2 regions of the Spirosoma lituiforme genome follow, and region 1 is predicted to be linked to the other one. Evidence: riboswitches for the same ligand, from Rfam matches in the RefSeq annotation. Region 1 holds a riboswitch; the other holds the start of a gene.
What was found. Region 1 has a riboswitch for S-adenosylmethionine ahead of metH (methionine synthase). Riboswitches for the same ligand answer to the same signal wherever they lie in the genome.
Positions count from the first base shown of each region.

Region 2: linked by a shared signal. The riboswitch ahead of ACYU87_RS07980 (O-acetylhomoserine aminocarboxypropyltransferase/cysteine synthase family protein) and the one ahead of metH (methionine synthase) in region 1 are both predicted to bind S-adenosylmethionine.

Region 1 is NZ_BAAHBO010000008.1:107,728-114,132, reverse strand. It holds gene metH (methionine synthase) at 87-3,872, opposite strand; SAM riboswitch class I at 3,979-4,086, opposite strand; gene ACYU87_RS22830 (SxtJ family membrane protein) at 4,160-4,522, opposite strand; gene ACYU87_RS22825 (DUF5989 family protein) at 4,527-4,676, opposite strand; gene ACYU87_RS22820 (SGNH/GDSL hydrolase family protein) at 4,695-5,849, opposite strand; gene ACYU87_RS22815 (carbamoyltransferase family protein) at 5,866-6,405, opposite strand, start outside.
Region 2 is NZ_BAAHBO010000001.1:1,880,770-1,887,174, forward strand. It holds gene ACYU87_RS07970 (GDSL-type esterase/lipase family protein) at 1-226, opposite strand, end outside; gene metX (homoserine O-acetyltransferase MetX) at 233-1,312, opposite strand; gene ACYU87_RS07980 (O-acetylhomoserine aminocarboxypropyltransferase/cysteine synthase family protein) at 1,415-2,728, opposite strand; SAM riboswitch class I at 2,940-3,043, opposite strand; gene ACYU87_RS07985 (DciA family protein) at 3,233-3,559, shown strand; gene ACYU87_RS07990 (polysaccharide deacetylase family protein) at 3,650-4,462, opposite strand; gene ACYU87_RS07995 (glycosyltransferase family 2 protein) at 4,417-5,412, opposite strand; gene ACYU87_RS08000 (Na+/H+ antiporter) at 5,598-6,405, opposite strand, start outside.

The sequences.
Region 1 (6,405 bases):
GAATTGCGCTTTATCCAACTGACTAAAAAATGCCCGACCGTAAGGTCGGGCATTTTGTTTTTATCAGCATCGTCAATGTCGTAACCCTACGCATCATAACTCAGCACGGGGCTGAGCCATTTCTCGATCTCCTCTACGGGCTTGGCTTTCCGCTGGGCATAATCCATCACCTGATCTTTGTTAATTTTTCCAACGGCGAAATACTTCGATTCAGGGTTCGAGAAGTAAAAGCCACTTACCGATGAAGCTGGATACATGGCGTAGCTTTCCGTCAACTCAATGTCGATCTTGTTGGCATCCAGCAACTCAAATAACGTTTGCTTCTCAGTATGATCGGGACAGGCCGGGTAGCCCGGCGCGGGCCGAATTCCCTGGTACGCTTCCTTAATCAATTGCTCATTGGCCAGATTTTCGTCGGTGGCATACGGCCAGAACTCTTTCCGGACACGCTCGTGCATCCGTTCGGCGAGGGCCTCGGCTAACCGGTCGGCGATGGCTTTTACCATGATGCTGTTATAATCATCATGGTCGCGCTCGTATTTGTCAAGCAGGGCTTCGATGCCAATACCCGCCGTTACCGCAAAGCCGCCGATGTAATCTTCCCGGCCGCTCTCCAGCGGAGCGATAAAATCCGACAGGCAAAAGTTCGGCAGACCCGGTGCTTTCTGGTTCTGCTGACGCAGGAAATGGAGCACGGTCTTTGTGTCGTAAATCAGCTCACCAGCCGGGGTAACCGCCGTTTGCGATTGTGCCTTGCTGATCTTGTATTCAATGTGCTGGTGAGAACCGTGCCGCTCGCAGGGAACTTCCCGTACGGATTCTTCGAAATCGTGTAACAGCACATCATCATCAGCCGAGTTGGCAGGATAGAACCCAACGACCGCTTTAGCCTTCAGCAATTTTTTGTCAATGATCTCCTGTAGAAGCTGGTTTGCATCGTTGAATAAGTGTTTGGCTTCTTCCCCGACAATGGCATCATCGAAAATGGCCGGGTATTTTCCATGCAATTGCCACGTCTGGAAAAATGGGGTCCAGTCAATGTATTTAGCCAATTCACCGATGTCGTAATCCTCGAAATACCGATTGCCCAGAAACGTTGGTTTGGTGGGTTCAAACGTAGTCCAGTCTATTTTCGTGCGGTTCTCCCGCGCTTTTGAAATCGTCAGACTGGCTTTCTCTTTCTGCCGTTTCGCATGATCTTCACGAAGTTTGACATACTCGGCTTTAATATCCGTGAATATTTTCTCCTTGGTACCATCCGTTTCACTAACGAGCTTTCCGGCAACGGGTACGCTGCGGCTGGCGTCCAATACGTGAACAACCGGACCGGAATAATGGGGATCAATTTTAACCGCGGTGTGAATGCGCGACGTGGTAGCGCCACCGATCAGCAGGGGCATCGTAAAACCCTGCCGCTCCATTTCCTTGGCAACACCAACCATTTCGTCCAGCGAAGGCGTAATCAGACCGCTCAATCCGATAATATCGACGTTGTGTTCGCGGGCGGCATCCAGAATTTTCTGGGTAGGCACCATAACACCGAGGTCAATGATTTCGTAATTGTTACAGCCCAACACCACGCCAACGATGTTTTTACCGATGTCATGCACATCGCCTTTGACGGTAGCCAGCAGAATTTTTCCGGCCGAGGACGAGCCTTCCCCCGACTTCTCCGCTTCGATAAATGGGGTTAAATACGCTACGGCTTTTTTCATGACCCGCGCAGACTTAACAACCTGCGGCAGGAACATTTTACCTTCCCCAAATAAGTCGCCAACAACGCTCATGCCGTCCATCAGCGGCCCTTCGATGACGTGCAGCGGCCGTTCGACCTGTAGGCGAACTTCTTCCACATCCTCGTCAATGTAATCGGTAATGCCCTTGATCAGCGCATATTTGAGCCGTTCGCGAACGGGCTCCAGCCGCCAGCTTTCATCCTGAACAATTGCTTTGCCTTTGGCTTTTACCGTTTCGGCAAACTCCACCAGACGCTCAGTGGCGTCATCCCGGCGGTTGAGCAGGACATCCTCACAACGCTCCAGCAGCTCTTTTGGAATGCTGTCGTAGACTTCCAGCTGGCCCGCATTCACGATCCCCATGTCCATACCCGCCCGGATGGCGTGGTACAGAAAGGCCGAGTGCATGGCTTCCCGAACGACATCGTTACCCCGGAAGCTGAATGAGATATTGGATACGCCACCGCTTACTTTGGCCAGCGGCAGGTTTTGCTTGATCCAGCGGGTAGCGTTAATAAAATCGACCGCGTAGTTATTGTGCTCCTCGATACCCGTGGCAACGGTCAGAATATTCGGATCGAAAATAATGTCCTGCGGGGCAAAATGAACCTTGTCGACCAATATCCGATAGGCACGTTCGCAAATCTCGGTTCGCCGTTCGTAGGAGTCGGCCTGTCCGTCCTCGTCAAAGGCCATTACAACGGCAGCAGCCCCATATCGCTTGACCAGTTGAGCCCGTTCAATGAACGCATCTTCACCTTCTTTAAGCGAAATAGAGTTGACAATGGCCTTGCCCTGAACGCATTTCAGACCCGCTTCAATCACTTCCCACTTGGACGAATCGACCATGATGGGCACGCGGGCAATATCGGGTTCGGCGGCAATCAGATTCAGGAACGTTGTCATGGCTTCCACTGAATCCAGCATCCCTTCATCCATGTTGATGTCGATCACCTGGGCACCCCCTTCTACCTGACCACGGGCAATGCTCAGCGCTTCATCGAAATTACCTTCTTTGATGAGCCGGGCAAATTTCTTGGAACCCGTTACATTCGTTCGTTCACCGACGTTCAGGAAGTTCGTTTGCTCCGTGATTTTAAGCGGCTCCAGCCCACTCAGTTTCTGGTAGGGCTCCGGCTCCGGTAACTGCCGGGGTGGGTACTTGGCGGCTACACCGGCAATGGCCCGAATATGATCGGGCGTTGAGCCGCAGCAACCACCAACAATGTTGACAAAGCTACTCTTGATGAAGTCTTCCATCTGCGACGCCATCATGTCCGGCGTTTCGTCGTACTCCCCAAATTCGTTGGGCAAGCCCGCATTCGGGTAAGCCGACGTAAAAAAGGGCGCTTCCTTCGAGAGCGTTTGTATGTAGGGTCGCATCAGAGCTGCTCCCAGCGCACAGTTGAGCCCGACGCTCAGCAACGGCAGGTGTGAAACGGAATATAGAAACGCTTCCGTTGTCTGCCCCGACAGTGTCCGACCGCTGGCATCCGTAATGGTGCCCGAAATCATGATCGGCAGGGCCGCTTTCTGAGGGTTCAGATTGAAATACTTATCAATGGCGAACATAGCCGCCTTCGCATTGAGCGTATCGAAAATGGTTTCGACGAGCAGCAGATCCGATCCGCCATCCACCAACCCACTTACCTGCTCATAATAGGCATCAACCAGATTATCGAACGTTACTGCCCGGTAAGCCGGGTTATTTACGTCGGGCGACAGCGAAGCCGTACGGTTGGTTGGTCCCATAGCACCAGCCACAAACCGGGGTTTGTCGGGCTGCTGGCGACTGATCTCAACCGCTACCTCTTTAGCAAGCCGGGCCGACTCATAGTTTAGTTCATAAGCCAGCTCCTCCATGTGGTAATCGGCCATAGCAATGGACGTAGCACTGAAGGTGTTGGTTTCGATGATGTCAGAACCGGCTTCGAGGTACTGCTTGTGAATAGCCTGAATGATGTCGGGCCGGGTCAGCGACAGCAAATCGTTGTTTCCCTTCAGATCATGTGGCCAATCCAGAAATCGCTCGCCCCGATAGTCACCATCCGTCAGGTTATACCGTTGAATCATCGTTCCCATGGCCCCATCGAGGACCAGGATACGTTCGTGAAGAAGTTCGTGTATCGTTTTCAAAGGCAGTAATAGAAGGCGTGATCCGTAGTGTACCAACAACGGGTCCACTAAAAAAAGTCCAATAAATAAAACCGCTTGGGTACAGAAAGACAGATAGCTCAGGGCTAACTTATCTATCCCACTTACTAGCGGGAGGAAATTGGCACCATTTCCTGGGGATGGTTGGTTGCCAAGACATCATCGGGTCCGATCCCTCCGTCTTTCTGGATAAGCGTTTACAAAACTAAACAAAAAATCGGGCGCCCCGACAATCGAGACGCCCGAAATCAATGTGCGTTTGTGCGTGCTTACCAGGCGTCTTCCATGTCCTCTTTCGTGTACAAATGATTTCGCTCGGTGTAGAACGACGCGTTATCGGTACGCTTGATCGCCAGCGGATTTTTAGCCGACAGGCGATACAATAGAGCGATGGGAAAAAGGAATACGAAGAACAGGATGGATAAAATGACTTTACCATTGATGTTTCCCAACACCTCAGCTAGTTTGAACCACGCTTTTACGATGAGATCACCAACGGCCGGAATGGCCAGGCTCAGCACGCCTACAGCCGCTGCGCCGTACAGAAACCAGGGCGATTTGGTGATGAAATACAGGACAACCAACCCCGTTACAATAACGAGCTGGGCTTTTACTTTTTCGGTAATATCCATGTCGTTAAAACAGTGTGTAGATAAACGGAGCGACCGCTGAACCACCGCCAATGACGATCAGAACCCCAATCAGTAGTAACAAAATGATCATCGGAGCCAGCCACCATTTCTTGCGCTGCTTCATGAACTTGAAAATATCCTGTAAGAATTCCATAGTTTAATTTGAGTTAACTTACTTATTAATAGATACCAACTGACCAGTTCCCGGATTCGTTTGTACCAGTTTGAACAGGGCATCGCCCACCCGTTGGTTTACAAGGGCACTGGCATGGCCGTCGTTACGTCCCACAACCCGGTCTTTAGGAGCAAGATCGGTCATCAGTTTCCCCACGTCCAGCATCGCTACGTTATTGGTCTGGAAAAGAGTAACAACCGGCTTTACATACTCGGCTGTCTTCTCGATGTTGTGCGAAAACGGGAACATCACCACGTAGAGACGGCAATTGTGTTCTTTGGCATACGTGATGAACTTGGTGAGGTCGCTGAGGTGGTCGTTGATGATCGCCGGTGTTCCGTAAGCCGTGTGGGCATAGACATCGAACGGCGAGAAGTTGCCGTGCGGAAACTGCCAGTACAGGTAGTTGAGCAGATACGACCGCTGAAACAACGACTGAATGGCGCGGGGCAGATCGGAATAAGGCCGGAACCCCTGCGGGATCAGGCCATGCTCTAGCGCCACTTTTTCAATATCATTCGGGAAGTACTGCAGAATCAGAATATCGGGTGTTTTCCCGAACTTCAGGAGTCGGGCGTATTCATCGCGCGTATCGGAGCCGGATATGCCGAGGTTATAGGTTACGTATTTATCCGTGCCTAATTTCTCTCCCAGAATATTGCCGTACCGCTCTTCGGCAGCTTTTAATCCGTGCCCCGCGCTGAACGAGTCACCAACCACAAACACCTTCTTTTTACCCAGCGTATCGGTTTTGGGCGCGTCGCGGTAGTCGCCCGTCATGGGTGGCCAGTAACGCTCAAACCAGATGTGCGATGCCAGCGTAAGACCACCTTCCTGGCTCTGCGAGATAAACATAAATCCCATCTCGACAAAAACCACCAGCACGATCAGGGGCACAAACAGGGTCGCTATGTTGCCGAGCAATTTGGGCGGATTCGGGTTTTTAACAACGCCGTAATAATACACGCGCAAGATCTCCATGATCAGCAACAGAAACAGACAGCATTTGATCAGACGGACGTATATGTTGTCGAATAAGCCTTTATGAGGATAGTCGAAACTAACCCCGAAATGGTCGCCGTAGAAAACAAATAAAGTTAAAAATCCCAGCAGCAACAGGCGAACAGCGCTGGAAACAAGTTTTGATTGCATTAAAACAGATCGTTCGTTAGTCTAAAACAAATTCTTCTTTCCAGTTATCTTTCTCCTGCCATTCGGGCTGTTTGCGTTTGTCGAAGAGGTAGTTACCAACGGCCAGGTAATCCATTTCGGTACGCATAAAGCAGCGGTACGCATCATCGGGCGTGCAGACAATCGGTTCGCCCCGTACGTTGAAGCTGGTATTCACGATAACCCCGAAGCCCGTCAGTTTCTTGAATGATTCGATCAGTTCGTAATAACGGGGGTTCGTATCCTTGTGGACCGTCTGGATACGAGCCGAATAGTCGATGTGCGTGATAGAGGGCAGGTCCGACCGCTGGTAGTAGAGTTTTTCACGCAGGGGGAAACTGGCGTAATCAGCCGGTACCGGCGTCCGGCGTTTCTGCGCAACGGGATGAACGAGCAGCATATACGGCGAGATGCCATCGTAGTCGAAATACTCGGCACAATCTTCGGCCAGTACCGACGGCGCAAACGGCCGGAACGACTCGCGGTATTTAATTTTAAGGTTTAGTTTTTTCTGCATCTCGGCATTGCGAGGATCGCC
Region 2 (6,405 bases), on a different contig from region 1:
ACTGGGGGGCTACCGGAAGGATCAATCGCTCAAAAAACCAGGCACAGGCGGCTAATGTTGACCCACCAAAACCAAGGTTGATGGTTTTACTTTCGGGAAAATCCTGTCCCAGCGTTTTCCACAATCGAATGGAGGAACTCCCGTAAAAAACAACTCTATTTTTTGCCTCTGCTACAGCGGCTACTCTATTTTCTACCTCTCGAACGTCGGCTTCGTACCAAACCATAATAAACTATTTAACCGACGGATTGCTGTTTAGCAGCGAGTTGGCTGTCGGAACCACGGCAGCCGAAGCTGCACTCGCCATCCACTTCCGGATAATACCCGATAATGGTCTGAATTCAATTAAAAAACCATCGTGCCCATACAACGAATCAATCTCTTCGTAGGCCGCATTGGGAATATGCCGGGCCAGAAATTGCTGTTCGGATGGGGGAAAAAGCAGATCGGACCGGATACCGACAACCAGTGTCCGGGCCTTCACCTGCCCCAGTGCATTCAAAATACTGCCCCGGTTTCGACCCACGTTGTGCGAATCCATAACCTTCGACAGTACCCAATACGTAAACGCGTTAAACCGGTCGGCCAGCTTTTCGCCCTGATACCGCTGATAACCGGCGGCTTTATACCCATCTAGCTGTTCATTGTTGTCCAGCGCCTGGGTAAACCCATAGGTATCGTAGTTACGGTACGAAATCATTGCCATGGCCCGCGCGGCTTTCATGCCCGCCAGCCCTGCGTCGTCTCGTTGGTCAACCCAGGTTGGATCGGCTTCAATGGCCATCCGCTGGGCTTCGTTAAACGCAATACACCAGGGAGAGGCAATGGCACTGGTTGCAATCAACACCATATTCTCGATTAGGTTCGGTTGCAGAATGGCCCATTCCAGCGCCTGCTCACCCCCTACCGATCCGCCAATACAGGCGTGAATTTTTTCGATCCCTAACTCCTGCCGAAGCAAGTCCAGCGCCACCACCATGTCCCGAACCGTAACGAGGGGGAAATCGTGGTGATAAGCTCTGCCCGTTGCCGGGTTTACGGATAACGGCCCCGTTGATCCGTAGCAGGAACCAAGAATGTTGGCGCAGATAATAAAATGCCGTTCAGGGTCATAGTATTTACCCGGACCTACCATACCACCCCACCAGTCGCCAGCGTCGGCATTACCGGTTAAGGCATGACAAACCCAGACAACATTCGATTGGTCGCTGTTGATGGTACCGCGTGTGGTATAAGCCAGCCGAAATCCCGGCAGGCTTTCTCCCGATTCGAGCGGAAACGAATACTTATAATCGAAGTAGTTAAGATTCAATCAAGTCTATCATTTGTCGGTTATGATTGGCGGTTTGTCGTTGTCTATGCTGGTATCGGATAGCCAGACACAAGCAACAACAAACCACAAATCACAAACGGTTTAACCAAGAACCGGTTCGGCAATTTTGGCGAAGGCCTGCTCGAAATCAGCTTTAATGTCGTCAATATGCTCAATACCCGCCGACACCCGAAGCACACCCGCTTCAACGCCTGCACTCGCCTGCTCCAGTTCGCTTAGCTGTTGGTGCGTGGTAGCAGCCGGGTGGATGATCAACGTTTTTGAGTCGCCAACGTTGGCCAGGTGGCTCACCAATTTCAGGTTGTTCACAAACTGATCGGCGGCTTCGCGGCTTCCTTTTACTTTGAACGAGAAAACACCACCAAAACCGCGCTTCAGGTATTTTTTAGCCAAATCGTGGTACGAGCTGCTTTCCAGACCTGGGTAATTCACGGCTTCGACCTGCTCGTGCTGTTCGAGCCACTGCGCCAGCGCCAGCGCGTTCTGCACGGTACGGTCAACCCGTAACGACAGGGTTTCGACACCCTGCAGCAATAAGAACGAGTTAAACGGACTGATGGCCGGGCCCCAGTCACGCAGCCCCTCAACACGCGCCCGAATGATAAACTGGATATTGCCGAATGGGCCGCCGATGCCGAACACATCGCTGAACACCAGTCCGTGATACCCTTCGGATGGCTCGCTGAACTGCGGAAACTTACCATTACCCCAGTTGTAATTACCGCTGTCAACGATAACGCCCCCGATGCTGGTGCCATGACCACCGATCCACTTCGTCGCCGATTCGACAACCACGGCGGCTCCATGTTCGATAGGGCGAAAAAGATAGCCCCCTGCACCGAATGTGTTGTCTACAATCAGTGGTAGGTCGTGCTCTTTTGCCAGCGCAGCAAACGCGTCGAAATCCGGAATATTGAATCCCGGATTGCCAATCGTTTCGAGGTAAATGGCTTTGGTTTTTCCATCGATCAGGTTGGCAAACGACTCGGGCTTATCGCCATCAGCAAAACGGGCTTCGATACCAAGTCGTTTGAACGAGACCTTGAACTGGTTGTAGGTTCCCCCGTACAGAAACGAAGTCGTCACAAAGTTGTCCCCCGCGCTGAGAATGTTGCTCAGAGCAATGAACTGAGCCGCCTGGCCCGATGCAACCGCCAGAGCCGCCACGCCCCCTTCGAGCGCAGCAATGCGCTTCTCGAATACGTCGGACGTGGGGTTCATGATGCGACTATATATATTACCGAAAGCCTTCAGCGCGAATAAGTCAGCGCCGTGGGCTGAGTCGTTAAAAACAAACGAAGTGGTCTGATAAATAGGCACAGCCCGGGCATTGGTTGTCGGATCGACTTCCTGACCGGCGTGTAACTGGAGTGTATCAAAATGAAGTTCAGCCATGATTTTAGGACTAGTTTGTGGTTTACCCATTGAGGCTCGTGGTAGGCTGGCCGACTAAACGCTGCGTTGCAGCAACGTAGAACGACGAACCGTTACCCATCGGGCTAGTGTTGAACACGACAAACCCTCCCGGTTTTCGTGACGGTGAGTGAAGCGTACCTAGTAAGCCCCGAAGGACATACATTGCTGAAGATAAAGCATGTGTTTTACCGATTTATAGTCCCTAAATAACTTTAGGCAGGAGTTAGCACCTTGCCATGCGGTAGGTTGCCAGCGGTTCACAGAGCCTGATCTCTCCTCGCTTCTTTATAAATCAACGCGCGTCGTAAGTCAGAGAAGTGACGCGTTGCAATTGACTTGATGGCGCAAGTATACTAGCCAAACGGCGTGAATCCAAGTACCATGTCATTTTTCTGCCTGATTAACTTTATTTAATACAGTAAGCTTACCGCTGCTTCATTAAGTCAATTCATTGTTTACTTTTGCAGTAAGAAGTCATCACCAATGAATCAGACGTATCGCTACAATCGAGAAAATGCCACCCGCGTGGCCGGAGTTACGTCCTTGAAAGATGCGATCGGCCAGTTGCTGAAAGCCTACCAGCTTCAAACCCGATTCAACGAAACGTACCTCGAAGCCTTCTGGGGTCGCATGATGGGACCGTCCATTGCCTCCCGTACCAACCGGCTCTACGTTCGGGATCGCAAGCTTTACATTGAAATTGCGTCGGCACCGCTTCGTAATGAGCTGGTTAATGCCAAGCAGAAACTCATTCAACTGGTTAATAAAGACATGGGAACCGAGGTGATCGACGATGTCATTTTCATCTAAATAGCGATCACTCCACATACTCTAAGGGCCGACAGTTCTGAAACTGTCGGCCCTTAGTTGTTTAATTGACGACGCCTGTTGAGAACGCGGCTACCTTATTTTCCCCAGGGATGTATTCAGGCTCAACGTTTCGGCAAACTCCCCCATTGTGCCAAATTGACCAAGGGGTTTCAGGTAGCGCAACAGGTTCTCGACCCGGTCGAGCAATTCGTCCCGCGAATGCCGCCGGACGTACCCAGGAATTTTTTCATAGGCCGACAAATCCGTAAATTCCCACGGGTGAACATACAGATTCAGGAAGCCATCTGATCGCAGGGTTTGGCGGCAAAGCTGTTTATAATAGGCAAACGGAAAATTTTTCAGGCTCAACCAGAACAGGGGCAGGCGCAACGTAGGCGTTACAGAAGCCGGAATTTGCCAGACACCTGATTCCCGAAACGGATGGCGGGGTTCGCCCCAGTGGTTGTAACGACCCGGTAGCCAGGTGGGGTGCAGCGATGAATTATAGGCATAACCAGCCTGGTGCACATCGTCTGGGTCAACAAAGCCCATTCTCGCCCGACGGAACCCTTTTACCGGTTGTTTCAACAGGGCTTCCAGTGCCAGTCGGGACTTTAAAAGATCGGCGGGCTCGAAGGTTGTGTGAAAATAGCCGTGCGACGCGATTTCGTGTTTCTGGGCCAGCGATCGGATCAGCGCGGGCTCGTGAAGGGCGTAATTAGCCGTTGTAAACAGCGTTGTTCGGGCACCAACTGCATCAAATCGCTCGGCCAGCAATGCTAATCCGCGCGTTGAAACGGCCACTTGTTCACACAAAGAAATATCGTGGCCGAATTCAACGGCGGTATCAAATTCTTCTACGTCAACGGTGAATAAAATACTTCCTGAGTTGGGGCTTGCCATGTCGTTACGCTCTCCTCTATCTCGCTCGTATCGCCAATGATGTAAGCCGGTCGGCCTTTGACTTCTACGAACGTTTTGCCCAAATATACACCGATGATCCCAATCATGATGAATTGAACGCCCCCAATCAGCACCATCAATAAGACCAGCGTTGTCCAGCCGGATACGGTTGCGTCCGTAAAATAATGCTCATACAGCGCTTCCGCTCCGAATAAGGCAGCCACAAAAAACATGATAAACCCGAGCAGAACAGACATATACAGTGGCCTCGTTGAGAAGGACGTAATCCCCATGGCGGCCAGTTGCAGCATTTTCCGAAACGAGTATTTGGATCGACCAGCATACCGGGCGGCTGGCTCGTAGAGAATACGGCACTGCCGGAAGCCTACCCAAGATATGGCACCCCGTAAAAACAGATCGTTTTCTTTGAACTGCTTCAGCGTGTTTATCACCTTCCGGTCGAGGAGCCGGAAATCGGCGGCACCATCCTCAATCTGTAGGTTGGAAACGTTACGAAGCAGCTGATAAAAGTATTTGGATGTGGTCCGCTTGAACCACGACAGTTTAGGGTCGGACTGCCGAACGGTGTACACCACCTCATAGCCTTCCCGCCATTTGTCGATAAGCGTTGGAATTAACTCCGGCGGGTGCTGCAGGTCGGCATCGAGGCAGATAACGGCATCCCCACGCGCATTGTCGTAACCTGCGCGCAAAGCCATTTGATGGCCGAAATTCCGGGAAAAAGACAGAAACCGAACAACGGGATACGTATGGCTCAATTGCCGAAGCACATGGCGCGTCTGGTCAGAACTACCATCATCAACAATCAGAATTTCATAGGAAGCGTACTGATTCATAACGGCCATGAGTCGGTGAACCAGTACAGACAAGTTTTCTTCTTCGTTGAAAGCGGGTACGACTAAACTGATCATACCGGAAGGAAATTTCATACTCTAGCGTGTGATTAAGGATCGTTACGGACGAGTGCCTTTATTTTTTCACTAAATTAAGTAGTATTACCTAACTATTCCTAACGACCACTATAAAATTTACATGCAACCTAATATCGGCTTTAGGTGCCGTTCGATAAATATACATAGCGGCAAATTTGATACATCTAAAGGTACCTTTTTTTTCAGGTAGCGGGCTGAACCAGGGAGAGCCGGGCGGCTTCCAGGTCCAATTCCTGTTCCAGCTTTCGCAGTATATCATCATCCAGCAAACTATCCTTGCGCTGCTCGCTCAGCACCGACCGTTCCACGGCCAGCAACTCCAGCTGGAGCCGAATGGCTTGCTGGTAGAGTTCGGCAGGCCGGTCGCCTACATTGTTTGCCCGAAGCATACCATTCAGTTCGTTGATCCGCAGTTCGTACGTGTTCTTCACGTAATTCAGCACATCGTCGTGTACGGACCCGGCCGAGTGGTTAGCCTCCAGGTAGGTGACAACCTGTTGGGCCATTTCACGCCGTAGCTTTCGTTCCTCCAGTTTTTCGTCGACGGATTCACGCACGTTCAATTCATCGATTAATACAGGTAGCGTCAGACCTTGCAAAACCAGAGTGCAGAAAATAACGCCGAAGGTGATGAACAGAATCAGGTCGCGCCCCGGAAACGGCTGTCCGTTGGGCAACGTAAGCGGCAAAGCAAGCGCACCCGCCAGCGACACAACACCCCGCATACCCGCCCAGCTTATTACTGTAACCTGCTGCCAGCTCGGTTTTGTTTCGCGCTGGCGGATGCGCTTACTAAACCAACGGGGCAGGTAGGCCCCCGGGAAAACCCAGACAATTCGGCACACAATGGCCACTGCGCTGATGAGGAGGGCATAATTGAGGGCCTGCGTGAGCGTATAGCCGTTTAACTCCGCCACAATGGTTGGCAGTTGTAACCCAATGAGAATGAACACCAATCCATTGAGCAGAAACACGACCGTTTCCCAAACC